DNA from 2 places in the Streptomyces sp. NBC_01012 genome. Region 1 is predicted to be linked to the other one. Evidence: riboswitches for the same ligand, from Rfam matches in the RefSeq annotation. Region 1 holds a riboswitch; the other holds the start of a gene.
What was found. Region 1 has a riboswitch for cobalamin ahead of OG623_RS10795 (ribonucleoside-diphosphate reductase subunit alpha). Riboswitches for the same ligand answer to the same signal wherever they lie in the genome.
Positions count from the first base shown of each region.

Region 1 (4,207 bases):
TGGCCGTCACGGTCATCGGTTTCATGGCCGCGCGCTGGCGCAAGGCCGAGAACGAGGCCAGCCTCGACGAATGGGGCCTGGGCGGACGCTCGTTCGGCACCTGGGTCACCTGGTTCCTGCTCGGTGGTGACCTCTACACGGCCTACACCTTCGTGGCGGTCCCCGCGGCGATCTACGCGGCGGGCGCGGCGGGCTTCTTCGCCGTCCCGTACACGATCCTCGTCTACCCGCTGATCTTCACCTTCCTGCCCCGCCTGTGGTCGGTGTCGCACAAGCACGGCTACGTCACCACCTCGGACTTCGTCCGGGGCCGCTTCGGATCGAGGGGCCTCTCGCTGGCGGTCGCCATCACCGGCATCCTCGCCACGATGCCGTACATCGCGCTGCAACTGGTCGGCATCCAGGCCGTGCTGGACGTGATGGGCGTCGGCGGCGGTGAGACCACGCACTGGTTCGTCAAGGACCTGCCGCTGCTGATCGCGTTCGCCGTGCTCGCCGCGTACACCTACTCGTCGGGGCTGCGCGCGCCCGCGCTCATCGCGTTCGTCAAGGACGGCCTGATCTATCTGGTCATCGCCGTGGCGATCATCTACATCCCGATCAAGCTCGGCGGGTTCGACGAGATCTTCTCCAAGGCGAGCGAGGCGTTCGCCCAGAAGGACCAGACGACGGGCCAGCCACGTGGTGCGCTGGTTCCCGGCGAGATGGGCCAGTGGGGCTACGCCACCCTGGCGCTGGGCTCGGCGCTGGCGCTCTTCATGTATCCGCACTCGATCACGGCCACGCTCTCCAGCCGCAGCCGTGAGGTGATCCGGCGCAACACCACGATCCTGCCGCTGTACTCGCTGATGCTGGGCCTGCTGGCCCTCCTCGGCTTCATGGCGATCGCCGCCGGCATCAAGGTGGACAACGGCCAGCTCGCCATCCCGCAGCTGTTCGAGAACATGTTCCCCGACTGGTTCGCCGGTGTGGCCTTCGCCGCGATCGGGATCGGTGCCCTGGTGCCGGCCGCGATCATGTCGATCGCCGCGGCGAACCTCTTCACCCGCAACATCTACAAGGACTTCCTCAAACCGGACGCGACACCGGCCCAGGAGACCAAGGTCTCCAAGCTGGTCTCGCTGCTGGTCAAGGTCGGCGCGCTCGCCTTCGTCCTCACCATGGACAAGACGGTCGCAATCAACTTCCAGCTGCTGGGCGGCATCTGGATCCTCCAGACGATGCCGGCCCTGGTGGGCGGTCTGTTCACCCGGTGGTTCCACCGCTGGGCCCTGATCGCCGGCTGGGCGGTCGGCATGGTCTACGGCACGGTGGCCGCGTACGGCGTCGCCAGCCCCACCCAGAAACACTTCGGCGGCTCGTCGGAGGAGATCCCCGGAATCGGTGAGATCGGCTACATCGGCCTCACGGCGTTCGTGCTGAACGTGATCGTCACGATCGTGCTGACGTTCGTCCTGAACGCGGTGAAGGCACCGGCCGGCGTGGACGAGACCGCCCCGTCCGACTACACGGCGGACGTGGGCGACCCCGGCGTCAAGGCCGAGCTGCCGCCGGCCACGGCAGGCTCCCCCGGCGGTCACTGACCCCCGCGCGCCGCTCGCTCCACCTCGTCCCGGCAGGGCCTCGCCCTGCCGGGACGAGGTGCGAAAAACGGGGGCGCCCTTCCCGGCGGCTGCGGCACACTGCCGTCCATGGACCTTTCGATCAGACCGGTACGGACGGCCGAGTTCGCGGATCTGGGGGAGATCACCGCCCAGGCGTACCTCGATGACGGGCTCCTGGACTTCGGCGCCGACGATCCCTATCTGGAACAGCTGCGTGCCGTGGAGCGCCGGGCCGCCGAGGCCGAGGTGCTGGTCGCGGTGGACACCGACGGCCGGCTGCTGGGCGGCGTCACCTACGTCGCGCCCGGCAGCCCCTGGTCGGACATCGCCACCGGGGACGAGGCCGAATTCCGCATGCTGGCGGTCTCGCCCGGCGCCCGTGGCCGAGGGACGGGCGAGACGCTCGTACGGGCCTGCATAGAGCGGGCGCGGGCCGCCGGAGGGCTGCGTGGGATCGTCCTTTCCACGCAGTCGGCCATGCTGGGCGCCCACCGGATCTACCGTCGCCTCGGCTTCGTACGCACTCCGGAGCGGGACTGGTTCCCCCTGCCCGGCCTGGAACTCCTGACATTCCGCCTGGAGCTCTGAACCCGCCACGACACAAGATGTGGGGGCTTCTTCAATCGGCAGCCCCCACATGTATGCTCGACCTCGCTGTCGCCGCAGGGGAATCCGGTGCGAATCCGGAACTGTCCCGCAACGGTGTGATCGGTGCGCATTGCGCGTGCCCGAAGTCCGAAGACCTGTCGACAGTGCGCCCGGCTCGACCGAACCGGGCGCCGAGACGTCCGGGCCCCGCGGAGGGCAGGTGGACGCCGTGCGCCGTGCCGCCCTGTCTTCCGGGCGCGGCCCTGCCCGGCTGCCCCGCTCCCGCAGGCCCTGAGCCGAGCGAGGGATAGCCCCAGTGACCATCGCGCCAGCCGACCCGGTTTCAGTCACGGAATCCGAGGGCCGCACGACCGACGCGCCCGGGACCGCACTGCTGCGGACCCTGACCGGCCTCACCGCCGATCTGCCCGACACCGACCCCGGACGGGTGGCCGCCGCCGCACTGCGCGGCCGCAACGCCCGGTCGGACGAGGCCGAGCTGCGCTCGCTGGCCACCGAGGCCGCCGCCGGCCTGATCTCCGAGGACCCCGCCTACTCGCGGCTCGCCGCCCGGCTCCTCACCCGGGCCATCGCGGACGAGGCCGCGGGACAGGGCGCCGTCTCCTTCTCCGCGTCGGTCGCCGTCGGACACCGCGAGGGCCTGATCGCGGACCGTACGGCCGAGTTCGTCACGCTGCACTCCGCCGCCCTCGACACGCTGGTCGACCAGGCACTCGCCGACGGTGCCGACGACCGCTTCGGCTACTTCGGTCTGCGGACGCTGCACAGCCGCTATCTGCTGCGCCACCCGCTCACCCGTGAGGTCGTCGAGACCCCCCAGCACTTCATGCTGCGCGTCGCGGCCGGGCTCGCCGACGACAACTCCGAGCGCGCGCTGGAGGAAGTGGCCGCGCTGTACGGCCTGATGAACCGGCTGGACTATCTGCCCTCGTCCCCCACCCTCTTCAACTCCGGCACCCGCCACCCGCAGATGTCCTCCTGCTATCTGCTGGACTCGCCCAAGGACGAGCTGGACTCGATCTACGACCGCTACCACCAGGTGGCACGGCTGTCCAAGCACGCGGGCGGCATCGGACTCTCGTACTCCCGTATCCGCGCCCGGGGTTCACTCATCCGTGGCACGAACGGGCACTCCAACGGCATCGTGCCGTTCCTGAAGACGCTGGACGCCTCGGTGGCCGCGGTCAACCAGGGCGGCCGCCGCAAGGGCGCAGCCGCCGTCTATCTGGAGACCTGGCACGCGGACATCGAGGAGTTCCTCGAACTGCGTGACAACACCGGCGAGGACCAGCGGCGTACGCACAACCTCAATCTGGCGCACTGGATCCCGGACGAGTTCATGCGCCGTGTCGACGCGGACACGGAGTGGTCGCTGTTCTCCCCGGCCGACGCCCCCGAGCTCGTGGACCTCTGGGGCGACGCGTTCGACGCCGCCTACCGCGCCGCCGAGGCCAAGGGCCTGGCCCGCAGGACGATCCCGGCGCGCGAGCTGTACGGCAGGATGATGCGGACGCTCGCGCAGACCGGGCAGGGCTGGATGACGTTCAAGGACGCGTCCAACCGCACGGCGAACCAGACCGCCGAGCCGGGCCGCGTCGTTCACTCCTCGAATCTCTGCACGGAGATCCTCGAAGTCACCGACGACGGCGAGACGGCCGTCTGCAACCTGGGTTCGGTCAACCTGGGCGCGTTCGTCGCCGACGGCTCCATCGACTGGGAGCGGCTCGACGCCACCGTGCGCACGGCGGTGACCTTCCTGGACCGCGTGGTGGACATCAACTTCTACCCGACCGAGCAGGCCGGCCGCTCCAACGCCCGCTGGCGCCCGGTGGGTCTGGGCGCGATGGGCCTCCAGGACGTCTTCTTCCAGCTGCGCCTGCCGTTCGACTCCCCCGAGGCACGCACGCTGTCCACGCGGATCTCCGAGCGGATCATGCTGGCCGCCTACGAGGCGTCCTGCGAGCTGGCCGAGCTCCCCCAAGCACCTTCGACAG
Region 1 is NZ_CP108688.1:2,476,174-2,480,380, forward strand. Features, by position in the region: gene mctP (monocarboxylate uptake permease MctP) at 1-1,583, shown strand, start outside; gene OG623_RS10790 (GNAT family N-acetyltransferase) at 1,692-2,192, shown strand; cobalamin riboswitch at 2,234-2,370, shown strand; gene OG623_RS10795 (ribonucleoside-diphosphate reductase subunit alpha) at 2,509-4,207, shown strand, end outside.

Region 2 (4,207 bases), 4.3 Mb from region 1:
CCGGCCGAGGTTCTCCAGGTCGGTGTACAGCGCGTCGAGCGGTGCCATCACACCGCGGGCCTTGCCCTGTCCGTTGCGGCAGGACTCACTGAGCAGATACGAGTCGATGCCGACCCGCCGCAGCGCGGCGGGGGTGAAGCCGTCGCCCTCGCTGAAACCGTAGTTCCAGCCCGCGAAGACCAGATCGGCCCCTGCGTCCAGGACCAGCTCCTTGTTGATCTGCTTCTTCGACAGCCAGGTGGTCTTCGCGTAGCCGTCCTTCCAGGGCACGGACGTCAGATCGCCCTTGTCGTCGGGCATCACATAGCCGGCCATGTGGTCCTCGAGACCAAGGGCGAACATGATCTCGGTGATGCCGACATCGTTGGTGACCACATGCTGCGGGGCCTTGTCGTACGTCTTCTTCTCGCCGCAGTTGGTGACGGTCACCGGGTAGTGGCCGCCGGCCGCCCGGGCGCCGTCCTCCTTCCCGTTCTCCGGGGTGACCTCCGCCCCGCAGCCGGCGAGGGCGAGAGTGGCGGCGAGGGCGAGCGCGGCGGGGCGTACGGAGGGGCGCATGGCGGTGGAGGCTCCTTGGGGCGGTCGACGGGCGGAGGGGGGCACACGGAGAGGAGGGGTCACACGGAGGGGAGACGGTCGAAGAGCAGCTGCACCGCGCCGGTCTCGGGGTGCGGTACGCGATGCGCCCGTACGCAGAAGACCTCGGCCAGCAATTCGGGTGTGAGGACGTCGTGCGGTGCTCCCGAGGCGACGATCCGCCCGCCGTCGATGACATGGAGGGCGTCGCAGTGGAGTGCGGCGAGGTTGAGGTCGTGCAGCGCGGTGAGCACGGTCAGCCCGCTCCCCCGCACCAGCGACAGGACCTCCAGCTGCTGGGCGATGTCCAGGTGGTTGGTGGGTTCGTCGAGCACCAGCACCTGAGGCTGCTGGGCGAACGCGCGGGCGATCAGGACCCGTTGCTTCTCGCCTCCGGAGAGGGTGAGGAAACCGCGGTCGGCCAGATGGGCGGCCCCGACACCCTTGAGCGCGGCCTCGCACATCCTGCGGTCCTCGTCGGTGGTGCGGGCCACCGGCCCCTGGTGCGGCAGCCGGCCCATGGCCACGATCTCGGCGACGGTGAAGTCGAACTCCGGGACGACCTCCTGCGGAAGCGCGGCGATCCTGCGTGCGCTCTCCCTGGCCGTCATGGAGCGCAGATCCTCCCCGTCGATACGGACCGTGCCCGCGGAGGGGCTCAGAGCCCGGTAGACGCAGCGCAGCAGGGTCGACTTGCCGCTGCCGTTGGGTCCGACGAGGCCGACGAGCTGCCCGCTGCCCGCGCGCAGCGTGACGTCCTCCACCAGCCGCGCGCCGGCGAGCTCCACCGTGAGTGTGTCGATGTCGACGCGCATCAGGCGCCTCCGAAGGTGTAGGTGCGGCGGCGCATCAGCAGGATGAAGCACGGCACGCCGATGGCCGCGGTCACCACCCCCACGGGCAGTTCGGCGGGTGCGAGCACCACCCGCGACAGGATGTCCACCCAGATCAGCAGGACGGCGCCGGCCAGGGGTGCGACGGCCAGCAGGCGGCGGTGGTCCGCGCCGACCAGCATCCGCGCGGCGTGCGGGACCATCAGGCCCACGAAGCCGATCGCGCCGCTGACCGCGACGACGGCCCCGGTGACGGCGGCGGAGACGAGGAAGAGCTCCTTGCGCAGGCGCCCGGGGTCCACCCCCAGCGTGGCGGCGGTCTCGTCGCCCATGGCGAGGGCGTTCAGCCGGCGTGCCGACCAGGCGAGGTGGGCGAGGCCGCCGAGCACGGCACCCGCGGCGATCGGCACCGACGACCAGGTGGCCCCGCCCAGGCTGCCGAGCAGCCACATCATCGCGGACCGTGCCGCCTCGCCCCGCTCGGCGGCGAACACCATGAAGGTGGTCACGGCGGAGAAGCCGTAGTACATCGCAGTCCCGGTCAGCACGAGTCTGAGCGGTGTGAGGCCCCGGGGGGTCCTGGCGATCGCGTACACCAGCACCATGGCGAACAGCGCGGAGAGGAAGGCCGCCGAGGAGAGCGCCCAGACACCGAACGCGCCGAAGGCCCCGAAGATGAGCACGGCGTTGGCGCCGACGGCCGCTCCCGACGAGATGCCGAGGACGAACGGGTCGGCGAGCGCGTTGCGCACCATGGCCTGCACGGCGATGCCGACGGCCGACAGACCGGCCCCGACGACGGCGGCGAGCACGGAGCGCGGGAAGCGCAGCTCCCAGACGATGGTGTACGAGGAGACCTCGTCCGGTGTGATCCGCCCGCCCGTCAGCCCGGCCCACAGGTGGTGCAGCGTCTCGCCCCAGGTGAGCCCCGACGCCCCGATTCCCGCCCCGCAGGCCAGGGACAGCGGGAGCGCGACGCACAGGCCGGTCACGAGAAGGGGTAGGGAGACGCGCTGGGGCGGTATTCGGTCGGGGGGCGTGGCCACGGGCGGATCACTTTCGCCTCGGGCCGTGCCTACGTAATCCAAGGGGCGGCCCGGAGCGCGCGAGGCGCCTTGCGCAGCACCTCTCGCAGTCCACGGCGATCGACAGAGCTTCGCCACCGCGGGTGATCGGGCTTACGGGACCCTGTCGGGCTCCGCCTACCGTTGCGGGTCAGCGCCGGACTTCGACCGGACTTCCCCCACGAGGCGCATGCAGTTTAGAGCATCCGGACGGGCCGGCTCCCTGCGCATGATTCCGGCCGGTCACCCACCCAATTAAGTCAGTCGGTTGACTCAAATGCGGGGCGGTGTTCTAGTGATCAAGAGAAGGCGACTGATCAAGAGAGCGTGACGTCGAGGAGGAAGCCATCGTGAACAGAACCGAGCCTCGCACCGGCCGCGGCGCCGGCACACGCGAGGCCATCATGAAAGCGGCCGAGCGCCTCTACGCGGAGCACGGTCTTTCGGGCGTCTCCAACCGGCAGATCGGCGAGGCGGCGGGCCAGGGCAACACCACCGCCGTCAGTTACCACTTCGGGAGCAAGGCGACGCTCGTACGGGCCATCATGACCAGGCACGGCACCGAGGTCGACCTGATCCGCGCGCGATACGTCGAGGCCGCCGGCGACAGCACCGACCTGCGGGACTGGGTGCGCTGTCTGCTGCGCCCGGTGACCGACCACAACGCCGCCGTCGGCGCCCCCTCCTGGCACGCGCGTTTCTCCGTACAGGTGATGACCGACCCGCTGATGCGGACGCTGGTGGCGGACGAGTCCCTCACCCGCGACAGCCTGCGCCGCACCCTGAAGGGGCTCGGCACCTGCCTGCACCCCATCGTGCCGCCGGACATCCGCCCGGCGCGGGCCGAGATGGCCCGCCATCTGATCACCCACACCTGCGCGGAGCAGGAGCGCGCCCTGGCCGAGGAGCCGGCCGGTGCCGACGCGGCCTGGAAGCGCACCGCCGACGCGCTGGAGGACGCCCTGGTGGGGCTGCTCGCCGCGCCCACCACGCGCCGCCGATGACCACCGATGACCACCGAAAGCACGCCACGCATGAACAGGGAGAGCATATGAAGATCACTGTGGACGAGGAGAAGTGCTGCGGCGCCGGGCAGTGCGTGCTGATCGCACCCGAGGTGTTCGACCAGCGTGACGAGGACGGCATCGTCGTCCTCCTCGACCCGGCGCCGCCCGCCGAGCGGCACGAAGGGGTCCGCGAGTCCGCGGACATCTGCCCGGCCGCCGCCATCCAGCTCCACGAGGACGCGTGAGTACGCCGTCGGACGTACTCGTCGTCGGGGCCGGTGCCGCGGGTCTCGCCGTCGTCGAGAGCCTGCGCCGCAAGGGCTACAGCGGGCGCGTCACGCTGCTCGGCGAGGAGACCGGAGCACCGTACGACCGCCCGCCCCTGTCCAAGCAGGTGCTCGCGGGGACCTGGGAGGCCGAGCGCACGCACCTGCGCACCCGGGACGTACTGGACGCCCTGGACGCCGAGTTCGTCCTCGGTGAGCGTGCGTCGGCGTTCGACGCGGCGAGCCGTGCGGTGCGCACCGCGAGCGGGACCGAGCTGCGGGCGGAAGCCGTCGTCCTGGCCACGGGACTGCGTCCGCGCAGACTGCCGGGGCTGTCGGGCCCGGCGGGCGTGCATGTGCTGCGGACCCTCGACGACGCCGCGCGGCTGCGCACGGAGCTCCTGGAGGCCAGGCGTGCCGTGGTCGTCGGTGACGGGGTGCTCGGCGCCGAGATCGCCGCG
Region 2 is NZ_CP108688.1:6,807,238-6,811,444, reverse strand. Features, by position in the region: gene OG623_RS30465 (ABC transporter substrate-binding protein) at 1-558, opposite strand, end outside; gene OG623_RS30460 (ABC transporter ATP-binding protein) at 618-1,391, opposite strand; gene OG623_RS30455 (FecCD family ABC transporter permease) at 1,391-2,455, opposite strand; cobalamin riboswitch at 2,555-2,686, opposite strand; gene OG623_RS30450 (TetR/AcrR family transcriptional regulator) at 2,824-3,477, shown strand; gene OG623_RS30445 (ferredoxin) at 3,525-3,725, shown strand; gene OG623_RS30440 (NAD(P)/FAD-dependent oxidoreductase) at 3,722-4,207, shown strand, end outside.
Region 2: another riboswitch for cobalamin. It lies ahead of OG623_RS30455 (FecCD family ABC transporter permease); the one in region 1 lies ahead of OG623_RS10795 (ribonucleoside-diphosphate reductase subunit alpha).